One region of the Thalassotalea aquiviva genome, then DNA from elsewhere that is predicted to be linked to it. Evidence: predicted binding sites of a transcription regulator. Region 1 holds the regulator's gene; each other region holds the start of a gene.
What was found. The regulator FNR, encoded in region 1, switches genes on or off when oxygen is low (the NO sensors DNR and NnrR bind a similar motif). The targets are predictions, from matches to a motif close to TTGATCTAGATCAA.
Positions count from the first base shown of each region.

Region 2: ccmA (cytochrome c biogenesis heme-transporting ATPase CcmA) is a predicted target of FNR. The motif match lies at 2,700-2,713, and genes of this name have one in related genera.
Region 3: ccmA (cytochrome c biogenesis heme-transporting ATPase CcmA) is a predicted target of FNR. The motif match lies at 2,990-3,003, and genes of this name have one in related genera.

Region 1 is NZ_CP166961.1:1,533,376-1,538,039, reverse strand. Features, by position in the region: gene ACAY00_RS06900 (heavy metal translocating P-type ATPase) at 1-1,829, shown strand, start outside; gene ccoS (cbb3-type cytochrome oxidase assembly protein CcoS) at 1,851-2,096, shown strand; gene ACAY00_RS06890 (sulfite exporter TauE/SafE family protein) at 2,087-2,758, shown strand; gene fnr (fumarate/nitrate reduction transcriptional regulator Fnr) at 2,803-3,531, shown strand; gene uspE (universal stress protein UspE) at 3,643-4,563, shown strand.
Region 2 is NZ_CP166961.1:2,832,049-2,836,712, forward strand. Features, by position in the region: gene ccmE (cytochrome c maturation protein CcmE) at 1-281, opposite strand, end outside; gene ccmD (heme exporter protein CcmD) at 286-513, opposite strand; gene ACAY00_RS12650 (heme ABC transporter permease) at 513-1,259, opposite strand; gene ccmB (heme exporter protein CcmB) at 1,259-1,948, opposite strand; gene ccmA (cytochrome c biogenesis heme-transporting ATPase CcmA) at 1,963-2,604, opposite strand; gene ACAY00_RS12665 (U32 family peptidase) at 2,802-3,677, opposite strand; gene ACAY00_RS12670 (peptidase U32 family protein) at 3,705-4,664, opposite strand, start outside.
Region 3 is NZ_CP166961.1:357,708-362,371, reverse strand. Features, by position in the region: gene ACAY00_RS01580 (cytochrome c-type biogenesis protein) at 1-410, opposite strand, end outside; gene ACAY00_RS01575 (DsbE family thiol:disulfide interchange protein) at 410-961, opposite strand; gene ACAY00_RS01570 (heme lyase CcmF/NrfE family subunit) at 965-2,962, opposite strand; gene ccmA (cytochrome c biogenesis heme-transporting ATPase CcmA) at 3,238-3,891, shown strand; gene ccmB (heme exporter protein CcmB) at 3,888-4,568, shown strand; gene ACAY00_RS01555 (heme ABC transporter permease) at 4,570-4,664, shown strand, end outside.

The DNA of each region.
Region 1 (4,664 bases):
TAATGATGGTTGCCTTTGGTTTATATTTTGGTGCCTTTAGCGACCTAGCTGAGCACAATCTGACTTACCTTCGTGGGACCAGTTTTGTGCTGACTTTACCTATTGTGACCTATGGCGCATTGCCATTTCATATTGGCGCATACAAAGCGTTAAAAGCCAAACATTTATCGATGGACGTTCCGGTTTCCATTGCCATTATTTTGGCCTTTATCGCCAGCAGTTATGCGACTTTCACTCAATCTGGTGAAGTTTACTTTGAGTCGGTAAGTATGTTTACTTTCTTACTGCTTATTGGCAAATTTTTAGAGTTTAGGGCGCGAGCGCGAGCCGCCGAGGTGTCTGCAAATTTATTAAAACTTATGCCTCTAACCGCAACCAAGCTGGTGCAAGGCTGTGAGCAAATTGTCAGTGCTAAGTCCTTAGTTGCTTTGGATCAGGTGAGTATTAAACCAGGTGAGACCATTGCGGGCGATGGTGTAATTGTTGATGGTAATTCGAGTATCAACGAAGCCATGCTAACGGGAGAGCATGACCCCATTGATAAAAGCATTGGCGACGCTGTGTTTGCTGGGACGGTTAACGGCGATGGCAATTTGGTGGTCGAAATTAGTAAACCTAATGCGGAAAGTTTTTTAACCAACTTGATTCGCTTAAGCGAGTCCGCACAAGCGTACAAACCCAAAATAGCCAAATTATCCGACAGGATTGCACAATACTTTGTTGCCTTGGTGTTAGTCACCTCAAGCGCGACCGCATTGTATTGGTATCAAACCGAGCCACAAGACGCGTTTTGGATCGCCTTATCTGTATTGGTTGCAACCTGCCCTTGCGCCTTATCGCTTGCTACCCCAACCGCATTAACGTGTGGCACCATCAGTTTAAATCGCCAAGGGATTTTGATTAAAAACGCGCATGTTTTAGAAACCGTGCCCAAGCTTAATCGAGTCGCTTTTGATAAAACAGGTACCCTGACCCAAGGTCAATTTAGCCTTGATCGGCTAGTACGCGAGCCAAACTTTGAGCAGTTTAGTGACAACGACATTCTTGCGATTGCATCAACATTAGAGTCTCGTTCCGAGCATCCTATTGCCAAAGCCTTTTTATCATATCGAGATCATAGCGTAGCCATAGAAAACATAAAAGTTATCCCAGGTTGCGGTATTGAAGGGAAATATCAAGGTCAAACGATTCTGATTGGCAAATTTGAATGGGTTAAAAACTTTGCCAAAGTAAACTCAGCATACGATGATGCTCAGTGTATTTTGATATTAAATGGGCAATGCGTTGCTGCTTTTTATTTAAAAGACAGCATTCGAGACGATGCAGTGCTCGTTTTAGAGACGTTAAAACAACATCAAATCGAACCCATGCTCATAAGTGGAGACTCTAAAAAAGGGGTTGATGTATTTCTACAGCAACTCCCCATTAACGATGCTCACAGTGCTTGTAGTGCCCAAGATAAATTGAACATTATTGAACAACAGCAACGCCAGGGTAATCATTTAGCCATGGTTGGCGATGGGGTTAATGACTCCCCCGTATTCGCGGCAGCGCACGTATCGATAGCTATGGGCAGTGGCACCGAAATAGCGAAAAGTGGTGCCGATGTTATTTTATTAAACAATAAGTTGTCGTCTATATTAGCTCTTTGTCAGATCAGTGATAAAACCAATCGTATCATTCGGCAAAACTTTGGTTGGGCTTTTGCCTATAACGCCATCGTATTACCGCTTGCGGTTGCTGGCTTTATTACCCCATATCTGGCAGTATTAGGCATGTCTGCAAGTTCTATTATTGTGGTCAGCAATTCACTAAGATTATTAAAATAACGGGTCGGTATAGGCTACTTTATGAGTGTCATCTACATTTTAATTCCCATTGCCATTTTATTTACTGCTTTAGCCATTTATTTGTTTTTTTGGGCGGTGAAAACCGAGCAATTTGATGATTTAGAAAAACAAGGTATGAGCATCTTATTTGATGAAGACAAAACAGCCAAAAAACACAGCAAAAAACATAAACAACCCGATGCCAAAACAACCGAGCATCAGCACAAATCCAACTTAGAAGAGTCATCAGAAGACGAATGGAATTAAGTTATTTTTCGGCCTTTTTGATTGGTTTAGCAGGGGCCGGTCACTGTGTTGCTATGTGCGGAGGCATTACCTCTATGCTGAGCGCAAATGTTGTAATAAAACATGAAAAACCCAATATTAACCTTATCCTAGGTTACAATGCGGGTCGCATCCTTTCTTACTCTATTGCTGGGTTAATTGCCGGAGTCACAGGTTCTTTAGCTATCAAATCTATTGGGGTTCATGTAAACTGGCTCAGAGTGATTGCCGCCATCTTTTTAATATTCCTTGCCTTGTATATTGGTCAATGGTCTTTTTTACTCACTCGAGTAGAGGCCATCGGAAAAAAGTTATGGGTTAAAATTCAGCCTCTTAGTAAACGATTTATCCCTGTTAGCAATGTTAAACAAGCTTTAATGCTAGGTGCAATCTGGGGTTGGTTACCATGTGGCTTGGTTTATTCTACCTTAACTTGGAGTATGGCATCGGCAAATGGTATAGATGGGATGTTCATAATGATGAGTTTTGGACTTGGCACTTTGCCAGCTTTATTTACCCTTTCGCAAGGTTACGGCTTTGTTAGCAAAACTTTAAAAAATAATTATTTTCGTAAAGTTACTTCAATTTTTTTATTATTAGCAGGAATTTATTCTTTGATTATTGCTCTTGATCTAATTTTTTAGTAGAATTTTTTTGACTTTTTCCAAATACATCATAGAAGGTTGATATGCCTCAAACGATAGCGTATACAAATAATATAAAATGCCAGAGCTGTAGTATCAGTGAGTTATGTTTACCATTTAGTTTAAATGAAAGTGAACTAAACCTGTTAGATGATATTATCTCGCGTAAAAAACCGATCCAAAAAAATACTCAACTGTTTAAAGCGGGCGAATCTCTGCAAACGCTTTATGCGATCCGTTCGGGAACATTTAAAACCTTTATTATTTCTGAATCTGGTGAAGAACAAATTACCGGATTTCATTTAGCAGGGGATTTAATGGGCTTTGATGCCTTAAATAATAAAACCCATCCAAGTTTTGCGAAAGCGCTTGAAACCTCTATGGTTTGTGAAATCCCATTTGAAGTCCTTGATGTTTTATCATCAAAGATCCCTAAGCTTAAAGCGCAAATGATGAATTTGATGAGCAACGAGCTACATAGTGGTAACGAAATGTTGTTACTTTTAAATCGTAAAAACGCCGAAGAAAAGTTAGCGACTTTCTTAGCTTCTTATGGACGTCGACTAGGTGCCCGCCACTTATCTTCAACCGAGTTTTGTCTACCAATGACTCGCAGTGAAATTGGCAATTACATTGGCTTAACCATTGAAACCATTTCTCGCCTAATGACCCGCTTCCAAAAAGAAGGGTTAATTCGAGTAGAAAACAAATTCATTACCATTATCGACAAAGACCGTTTATATCAATTAGCGGGTATTAATAAAGTTAAATAATGGTAAAAAGAAATTAAATCAAATAATTAACGTCTAAGCAGGTTCTATTTGTAAGTATCAAATATTAATATTAAGCTTAATATGAGTTTTTAATATTGAATAGGTATACGCATGGAAAGTTATCAGAACCTCTTAGTCGTTATTGATCCCACCACCGAAGACCAAAAAGCCTTACAACGGGCGTGTACCCTAGCCAAGCAAACCCAAGCTAAAGTAACTGCATTTCTGTGCATTTACGACTTCTCTTATGAAATGACCACCATGCTTTCAGGTGAAGAAAGAGAAAGTATGCGTGCCACCGTTATTAAAGGTAGAGAGCAATGGTTAGACGACATCCTTATCGATTTTGACTACAAAATTGATTACAAAGTGATCTGGCATAATCGACCTTTTGAAGCCATTTTAAACGAAGTCGATGAGCACAAATACGATTTAGTATTAAAAAGTACGCACGAGCACCCTACTCTGCAATCTGTCATCTTTACCCCGACCGACTGGCATCTCATACGTAAGTGCTGGGTTCCACTATTGCTGGTAAAAGAGCATAGTTGGCCAGAAAACGGTCATATCCTCGCGGCTATTCACGCCAGCAGTGACGAGGAAGATCATATGTCTTTGAACAATAAAATTACCGAAGAAGCGATTAATTTAAGTAAGTTAATAAAAGCCGATACCCACTTTGTAAACTCTTATCCTGGTACACCTATTAATATTGCCATAGAAATTCCAGAGTTTGACGCCGCCGAATACAATAAAAATATGCAAGCACATCATATTAAAATGATGCAACAGCATGCCGCCAAATTTGGCATTGATAAAAAGTATTTACATGTTAAAGAAGGCTTACCTGAAGATGTTATAGAACAGGTTGCCAACGAACTTGATGCTGAATTAGTGATTCTAGGGACCATTGGTCGAACAGGACTTTCTGCCATGCTTATCGGCAATACCGCTGAGCATGTTATTGATAGAATTAATTGTGATCTACTAGCGCTTAAACCTGATGGCTATATTTCGCCATTTTTACAATAATCTGTCTTAAATAACCGACTTGCAAAGCCTCAATTACATTTTGAGGCTTTTTTATTGTTAAAGCGATAAGGTATAATGCACCATTTTCCATTGCAGGTTTA
Region 2 (4,664 bases), 1.3 Mb from region 1:
TGGACTTTAACCATAGGGCCTTTATCCATCAGCTTAAAGCTAACCTTAAGACTATTTTCGTCACGTTCGACACTGCCTGGTACAACTAACCCACCAACCCGAATTCTTTGACCAATTTGAGGTTTAATACCGGTATCCGCCTTACCTTCAACAATTTCGGTAGGAGTAAAAAACAAATCAATATTTTGGCTTAAGGCATATAAAGTTAACCCAGCGATGGCACTCAATCCGACTAATATTGAACTGACTATAGTCAACCTTTTTTTTCTACGAGGATTCATCAAGCTATTCTCCAAGTTGTTCTTGCAAACCTTGGGTTTGCTGTTGTGAACGTTTACGCAATTTATTTTCTCGGGTTTGTTGTTTGGCTATTTTATCGATGATTGCTTGGTGTTTTGACTTGCCATTTAGAATTAACAAAATAAGCAAGGTCGCGGATACTCCATACGATAACCAGACGTAAAACCCGTAACCACCCATATTGATAAAGTCAGTGAACGTTTCAAATTGCATTATTTTGACTCCTGTTCTGTGGCAAGAGCGCGTACCCATGGACGCATACTATTGCGCGTTAACACTTCATTACAAAAACGTTTGCAGGCAATCGCACCAACCAAGAATGAAAACCCAAGTAAACACACTAAGAACGGCCAGAGCATTTCTGCTGACATTGATGGTTTGTCGAATTTACTGACCGTGGCACCTTGATGTAGGGTATTCCACCATTCAACCGAGTAATGAATAATTGGAATGTTGATAACCCCAACAATGGCTAAAATACTGGCAGCCTTACCAGCTAAGATTTTATCTTCAAAGGCATTGTCTAAAGCAATAATGCCCAAATATAAAAACAGTAAAATCAATTCAGAGGTTAAGCGAGCATCCCAAATCCACCATGTCCCCCACATAGGTTTTCCCCATGCGGCGCCAGTAAATAAGGCAATCGCGGTAAATATCGCGCCAATTGGTGCTAACGCTGCAGCAGAAGCGTTGGCTAACTTAAACTGCCAAACCAAGCTGGTAAAAGCCAAAATCGCAATACTGACATAAATCCCCATCGATAACATGGCGGCAGGGACATGCAAGTAAAAGATCCTAAAACTGTCACCTTGTTGATAATCGGCTGGGACAAAAGCTAGTGCCCAGACTATCCCGATACTCAACAGAGTAGCTGCCAAGAGGGTGAACCATGGGGTTAGTTTATTTGAGAAGTGATATGACACTTCTGGATTTGCATATGGGTGTAACCATTTCCACATTAGTTAGTACTCACTCTTAAAGCCGCCCCGACAGCAAATGGGGCTAATGTTAATGAACCAAAAAACAGGGCCGCAATGATCGCTAATTGACCGTTATAAGGCATGTTCATTGCTGCGGTGTCTATGGCACTGGTAGCAAAAATTAACACCGGAATATATAACGGCAGAATAAGCAAACTCAGTAACACACCGCCTTTTTTAATACCTACGGTTAACGCCACGCCAATAGCGCCAAGCAAACTTAGTACCGGGGTACCTAACAACAAGGTCAAGATTAACGCCCCATAACTTAATTCGTGTAAATGCAACATAACCGCCAGCAAAGGAGCAACCAAAATTAACGGTAAACCGGTGATCAACCAATGCGCAAATACTTTTGCCAGCACCACCACAAACACCGGGTGCGGACTTAATAACATTTGCTCCAAAGACCCATCAAGGTGATCGGACTTAAACAAGCGATCCAATGACAATAAATTCGCTAATAGCGCCGCAACCCAAATAATGCCTGGTGCAATTCGGGTTAATGTATTGGTTTCAGGGCCGATACCAAGCGGAAACAGTGACACCACAATGATGAAAAACAATAAGGGATTCACGATGTCATCACGATGGCGCAAGGCAATGGTAAGATCTCGCATTAATATCAGCTTGAAAACGGCGCGATATGATAAGTTTTTTTCTAACATAAGATCTCGACTTCCTAAAACAAGCGATATTCAAGACTGATTTTTTTAATTTTTTCAGCACTAATAGATAAATCTTGATGGGTTGTTAAAATAACGCATCCACCACGTTTTGCATGCTCGACAAAAAGTTGTTCTAGACGCTGAACTCCGGCTTTATCAATGGCAGTAAAAGGTTCATCTAAAATCCATACGGGTGCCGTTGCTGAAAACAATCTTGCCAATGCAATTCGTCGATGCTGACCCGCACTTAAATGCGACGCTAAACTGTCTTCAAAGCCGTAAAGGTTGACGTCTGATAATCTTTGCTCAGCTTGTTCTGCATCAATACCGTGTAAGGCAAGATTAAACTCTAAGTTTTCCTGGGCAGACATTTCGCCTTTGACCCCAGGAAGATGCCCTAAATAAACCAAATTTTGATGAAAATATTCGCGACAATCGTTAATGACTTCATTATTAAACAGCACTTTGCCATCAAATGGTGACGCCAATCCCGAAAGGATACGCAACAAACTTGTTTTACCAGCCCCGTTTGGACCTTCGATTTGAACGATATCGCCAGAGCTGATGGCAAAATTCAAGTGCTCAAACAGGATCCGATCTTCCCTAATACAGGTAAGATCAGAAACTTCGATTAATGGCGTATTAGGCTGTGACAATATTTTGCGCTTCTAAAATTTGCAACATCAGCCCTATGCTGATGTTATCTGTTAAATTCTAGATACAATGCTATCTTATCTTGGTTGGAACTTGGTTGATCTAGATCTATTTACTTATTTTGACAATTATTCAACATTTGCAACAAAACGTTACGTCCCAGATAAGGGTTGATCTCAGCTCAGTGTTTAGCCGATGCTTAAACCGAATGCATACCCGATATTTTATGCCAATAACCATTACACTGGTTGTCTGCGAGAGTTAGATTTTCGGGATTTTGTAACTGTTGTTTAAATTGCGATAACTGCCACAGTGCATTGTCGTTGTCAGGGCTGATTCGAACAATATCAACGCCAACATTGGCCATACTGGTTAAATCATTAATTAAATTATATTGATAACCTGACATGGTTTGGATGCCATTAAGCACAAATACCTGTTGGCCCTCGCGACTTTTTAACGAGCGTCCTTGAGGATAATTAATACAACAGTATTGGCAATCGTCTTTCTCTCGGTTTTCAGAGCGTGCGGTAAAACAACGAGCAGAATAAGCCAAAGGAAGATGACCGTAGGCAAATACTTCACTTTCAAAGAGATCGCGTATGCCTTCATCTTCAGCTTGTTGCAAGACCTGTTGCAGCCAATCGCCAGACAGTTCCACGGGCATAACCCATCGCTTCATACCTTGCTTTAAAAACACTTTAAGGGTTTCTAGGTTATAGCAATTAATGGCCGGTCCAAGGACAAAAGGGCGCTTTAATTCGGCCATTATTTGCACCCCGCTTAAGTCGTTCGCCTCAACCAGTAATTCGCCGTTATCGCAAAGACTGCGCATGATCTTTACTTCGGCTGACGATTCCAGTAACGCCATTGTAGAAACGACCACCTGTTTACCACTTTTGGCCACTTCTTTTGCTAACGCTAACCATTGTCCGGCTTTAAGTTCACGACGTTTTGAACAAACCGTTTCGCCGAGATAAATAATATCGGCTTCGCTTTCCATCGCCTGTTGATAAAAATGTTCAACCTGCTTCGCTGGCCAAAAAAACTGACCAGCACCTAATGATAATTTCATGATTGTTACCCGTTTGAGATTAGCGCATTATTGCCATTTTCGATGATATGCACCCAATGTGGTTTGAGTACCTTCTGATAAGCCAGACAGCCCCTGCATCCAATGGTCACTGACTTGATACGATTTAGGATCCTGATGATACCTGTCGATAGCTGCTCGCCAGATACGAGCGATTTGTTCAACATAAGCTGGACTGCGCTGGCGACCTTCAATTTTGACCGATGCGATGCCCATTTTGGCTAAGTCAGGTAAAAGCTCAAGGGTATTTAAGCTCACCGGTTCTTCAAGTGCATGATACGTGTGCCCACCAACATCAAAACGGCCTTTACATAAAGTCGGATAACCAGCATTTTCATCGGCTTGATAGCGATCGATTAACACATCGTTTAGACGACTTTCCAAACCGTCTTGGGTTTCTTGCCAGCGAACAAATTTCGCCGGTGAACAAGCACCCACGGTATTGGGCGATTCGCCTGTTAAATAAGACGACAAATAACACCGCCCTTCAGCCATAATACACAAACTACCAAAAGCGAAAACCTCCAATGCCACTGGAGAGTTTTTCGCAAGCTGTCGAACTTGCTGAACCGACAAAACTCTAGGTAGAACCACTCGTTTTACCTCAAAGTTCTGTTTATAAAAGTTAATGGCTTCAATGTTGGTGGTGGACGCTTGCACCGATACATGCAGTTCAATATCTGGGTATTTGTTGGCCGCATAATCAAGCACCCCAATATCGGCCACAATCAAAGCATCCGCGCCAATGGCTACGGCATCATCAACCGCTTGGCGCCAGCGCAAGGTGCCATTAGGATGGGCAAAAGTATTGATTGCAACGTGTAACTTTTTCCCATGCAGATGGACATAATCCGCCGCTTTTTGTAGCTTTTTGCCATTAAAATTCAAGCCCGCGAAATGACGCGCATTGGTGTCATCCTTCATGCCGATGTAGACAGCATCAGCGCCATTATCTATGGCCGTTTTTAA
Region 3 (4,664 bases), 1.2 Mb from region 1:
GCTTTTTTACGTCGAACAAATGTCGCTATCACCATCGCACCGACCAAAATAAACAGTATTGGGCTAAACCATAAGATATACGTGGTTGGGTTAACGCGTGGTCGATACAGCACAAACTCACCATAGCGTTGGACCATAAAGTCCATAATTTCGGTATCACTCTTGCCTTCCATCAACATGTTGTAGACTTCTCTTCGTAAATCTTCAGCGATAGGCGAATTAGAGTCGGCTAAGTTTTGATTTTGACATTTTGGACAGCGCAGTTCGTAGGTTAAATCCTGAAAGCGAATTTTCGTTACTTGATCAGGAAAAACATAGGTATCAACAGGGCTGGCAATTGCTTTGAGCGACAACAACAATAAAATGGTTAGCGTCAATTGCATAACCTGACCTAATTTTAATATTCGCATTATGATCCCCCTGCAGCCATTTCATCTTCGATGGTGTTAATTAAAGGTAAAAACTCGCGTTGCCAAACATTGGGCTCTAACACTCCCGCAAATCGTTTACGAACAATGCCTTTGTGATCGACGACAAACGTTTCCGGTGCGCCATAAACCCCAAGATCTAAGCCAAGGCGCCCTTCTGGATCAAAAATCGAGAACTGATAAGGGTCCATAAAGTTTTGTAACCAGTCTTGCGCTAGGTTACGTTCATCTTTGTAATTAATGCCATAAATCCTAAAACGAGGATCTTTAGAAATTTTGACTAAAAAAGGATGCTCATACTTACACGATGGGCACCATGTAGCCCATACATTAACCAGTTTAATGCCTGGTGCAAAATCTTGATTAGAAAGCTGTTGTTCAGGGTTTTCCAGACTCGTTAAACGAAATTGCGGAAACGGTTTGTCGACCAAAGCCGACGGCAATTCTTGTGGATTTAACGATAGACCTCGATACAACAACACCCCCAATAACACAAACACCACAAAAGGGATCAGTCGAATCATTATTTTCATCAATTAAACTCCTGTCATACTGGTTTCTGGCTTTGCAGCAATGACCTTAGTCTGCTGTTCGGCACTCTTACGTGCTTTATTACGGTAGCGTTTATCCATCATCGCAAAAATGCCACCGAGCGCCATGAAAATAGCCCCCAACCAAATCCAGCGCACAAAAGGTTTGTAATGCACTCGAATGGCCCAAGCAGAACCTTCTAATGGATCGCCTAACGCCACATAAACGTCCCGAAACAACCCAGGATCGATACCAGCTTCGGTCATGCCCATGGTTTGGACTCGATATTGACGGCGTTCAGGTTTTAACAATGCAATCATTTCACCATCGTCATACACATTAATCTGGCCTTGTTGAGCAGTGTAGTTAGGTCCTTCAACGATTTTTATTCCATTAAATTCAATTTTATAGCCCGATACTTCAATCTGCTCACCAACATCCATTCTAACATTGGTTTCAGACTCGTAAGCCGATACTAGGGTCACACCGACAATCGTAACCGCAATCCCCGTATGTGCGACGGCCATCCCTAAGTGGGAAAGACTAAGCCGCTTAATATTCCAGCTACCGTTTGGCAGGTGTATTTGATTTTTAATGTCTTTGGCGGCCACCATTGCAACCCAACTTGCTAAGCCCATACCAAAGGCGACGGCTATATTAAACTCTCCATGGTATAAAAACGGGAACGCTAAACCAAAAATCACCGCGCTAATAGAAATGACGTTAATTTGCTTAAATAACTCGCCCTTTTTGGCTTTTTTCCAACGGATCAGAGGTCCAATTCCCATGACAATAAACAACAGACTCATGATTGGGACAAATACCGCATTAAAATACGGTGGCCCTACCGATATTTTACCCATACCCAACGCATCAATTAATAAGGGATATAGAGTGCCTAACATCACGGTCACTGCGGCCACGACTAAAATAATATTAGAGACCAAAATTGCCACTTCACGTGAGACTAAGCCAAATGAGCTAAAACTGGTCACGTTCGAGCCACGTAGGGCATAAAGTAATAAAGAACCACCAACCGCAATTGCCAATAACATTAAGATAAACGCACCTCGGGTAGGATCTGCGGCAAAAGAATGCACCGACGTTAATACCCCTGAACGCACTAAGAAAGTACCTAATAAACTTAAACTGAAGGTAAAAATGGCTAACAACACGGTCCAGTTACGAAACGCACCGCGCTTTTCGGTAACCGCTAAAGAGTGAATCAATGCCGTGCCTACAAGCCATGGCATAAATGAGGCATTTTCTACCGGATCCCAAAACCACCAGCCACCCCAGCCAAGCTCGTAGTAAGCCCACCAACTGCCCAAAGCAATGCCTAGAGTTAAAAACATCCATGCGCCGATGGTCCATGGTCTTGACCAGCGGGCCCACGCGGCATCCATTTTTCCACACATCAAAGCAGCGATAGCAAAAGCAAATGCCACAGAAAATCCAACATAGCCCATATAAAGCATTGGAGGATGAATAATTAAGCCGACATCTTGTAATAGCGGATTGAGGTCACGCCCTTCCATCGGGAAGTTAGGCAATAGTCGATCAAATGGGTTAGAGGTAAGCAAGGTGAACGCCATAAAGCCAACGGCTATCATCCCCATAATCGCCAATACGCGAGACACAAAGGCTTGTTCAACGTGTTTACTAAAAACAGCAACAGCCATGGTCCATGCAGTTAACGAGAATACCCAAAGTAAAAGAGAGCCTTCATGGCCGCCCCACACCGCACTGATTTTAAAATAGTAAGGCAATTCTGAATTGGAGTGACCCGCTATGTATTTAACCGAAAAGTCATCAACAACAAAGCTGTAAGCTAATAACACAAGGCTGACACTAGTAAACAAAAACATACCAAATGTCAGTGGTTTAGCAAGGTATATCAAGCGCTGGTTCTGATTGTAAACACCCACTAGCGGGACGATAGACAAACAAATAGCAAATGCCATAGCGATGATTAACGCAAAATGGCCTATTTCAGGGATCATTGACTACTCCAATTTAAAAATCACTCAGTGATAAAGGTCAAAAACGACATTTAGGTCTATTATACGGTGAAAAGCACCAAAAAAACCAAATCTTGTTTATTTAATGTTATCCCCATTATTAAAAAACATTTTTATCGAAAAATCCTCTATAAAATATTCAATATTAAGGATATTATTTAAATCTTAGATAATGACTTTAAAGAACTTTGGCGCTAATAACAATCTGCCATAAGTTATTCCAATAAATATAAATACATTAGGTTAGGCTTTTAACTTTGCAATCATCAACCAACAGCTTACTATGCGCCCATAATCTGACCTGTATAAGAGAAGACAGATTACTCTTTGAAGACCTTTGTTTTAACGCCTGCCCTGGCGATATAATTCAAATCGAAGGCGCTAATGGTACCGGTAAAACCAGTCTGTTAAGAATTTTAGCAGGCCTATCTTCGCCTTTTGACGGTGAGGTGCTTTACCGTGGAAAAAGCATCAACGAATATGACGAAGAATATAAGTCTGATTTATTATTTTTAGGCCATTTAGCCGGTGTTAAGGGTGAAATGACCAGTGAAGAAAATTTACAATTTTACCTCACCATGCACGGACTTGATCCTAAACAAGCCGAAGAGGCTTTAAGTAAAGTCAACCTTTATGGTTTTGAGGACGCCAGCGCCGCGCATTTAAGTGCGGGTCAACATCGACGCATTGCATTGGCAAGGTTGTGGCAAAGCAACAGTAACATTTGGATATTGGATGAGCCATTTACCGCCATCGACAAATCGGGTGTAAAAAATCTTGAACAATTGTTTTTACAGCATGCCGATAATGGCGGGGTAGTGATATTAACCACCCATCAAGACTTGTCGATACCAACGACGCGTTATAACAAAATTACGCTTGAGCACCAACTGGACCACATATCTTTATGACCATTAGTTATCGTCACGCTTTTGTCACTATCTTAAACAGAGACCTCACCATTGCTTTTCGCCATAGGGACGATATTGTCAACCCGCTCTTGTTCTTTATTATTGTGGTATCTCTGTTCCCCTTAGGGGTTGGTCCACAGGCCAATACCTTGATGAAAATTGCCCCTGGGATCATCTGGGTTGCGGCTTTACTTTCAACGTTATTGTCGTTAGAACGTTTATTTAAAAATGACTATCTTGATGGCTCATTAGAACAATTATTATTGAGCCCGTGCCCAACATTTGTCTTAGTCTTAGCCAAAATCACCGCACATTGGTTGATCACCGGCTTACCGTTGATCTTTATTGCTCCTTTATTAGGGGTACTTTTAAATTTACATGAAAACAGTTATGGTGCTTTATTGTTGACCTTATTACTGGGAACGCCAGTCTTAAGCTTGCTTGGCGCCATCGGTGTGGCACTCACGGTAGGGTTAAAAAAAGGCGGGGTGTTATTGAGTTTATTGATCCTGCCTCTGTATATACCCGTTTTAATCTTTGCCACCAGTGCCATTGATGCCGCAAGTATGAATTTACCTTACGATGGTCAACTTGCTATAATCGCAGCATTATTTTTTGGATCGTTAACTTTAGCCCCATTTGCCGTGGGCTCAGCCCTTAAAGTGAGTATTAACTAATATGTGGAAGTGGTTACACCCTTATGCAAATCCTGAACGAGCTTATCAACTCAGTGGCACATTAACACCTTGGTTTGCTTGGATCAGTGCAATTTT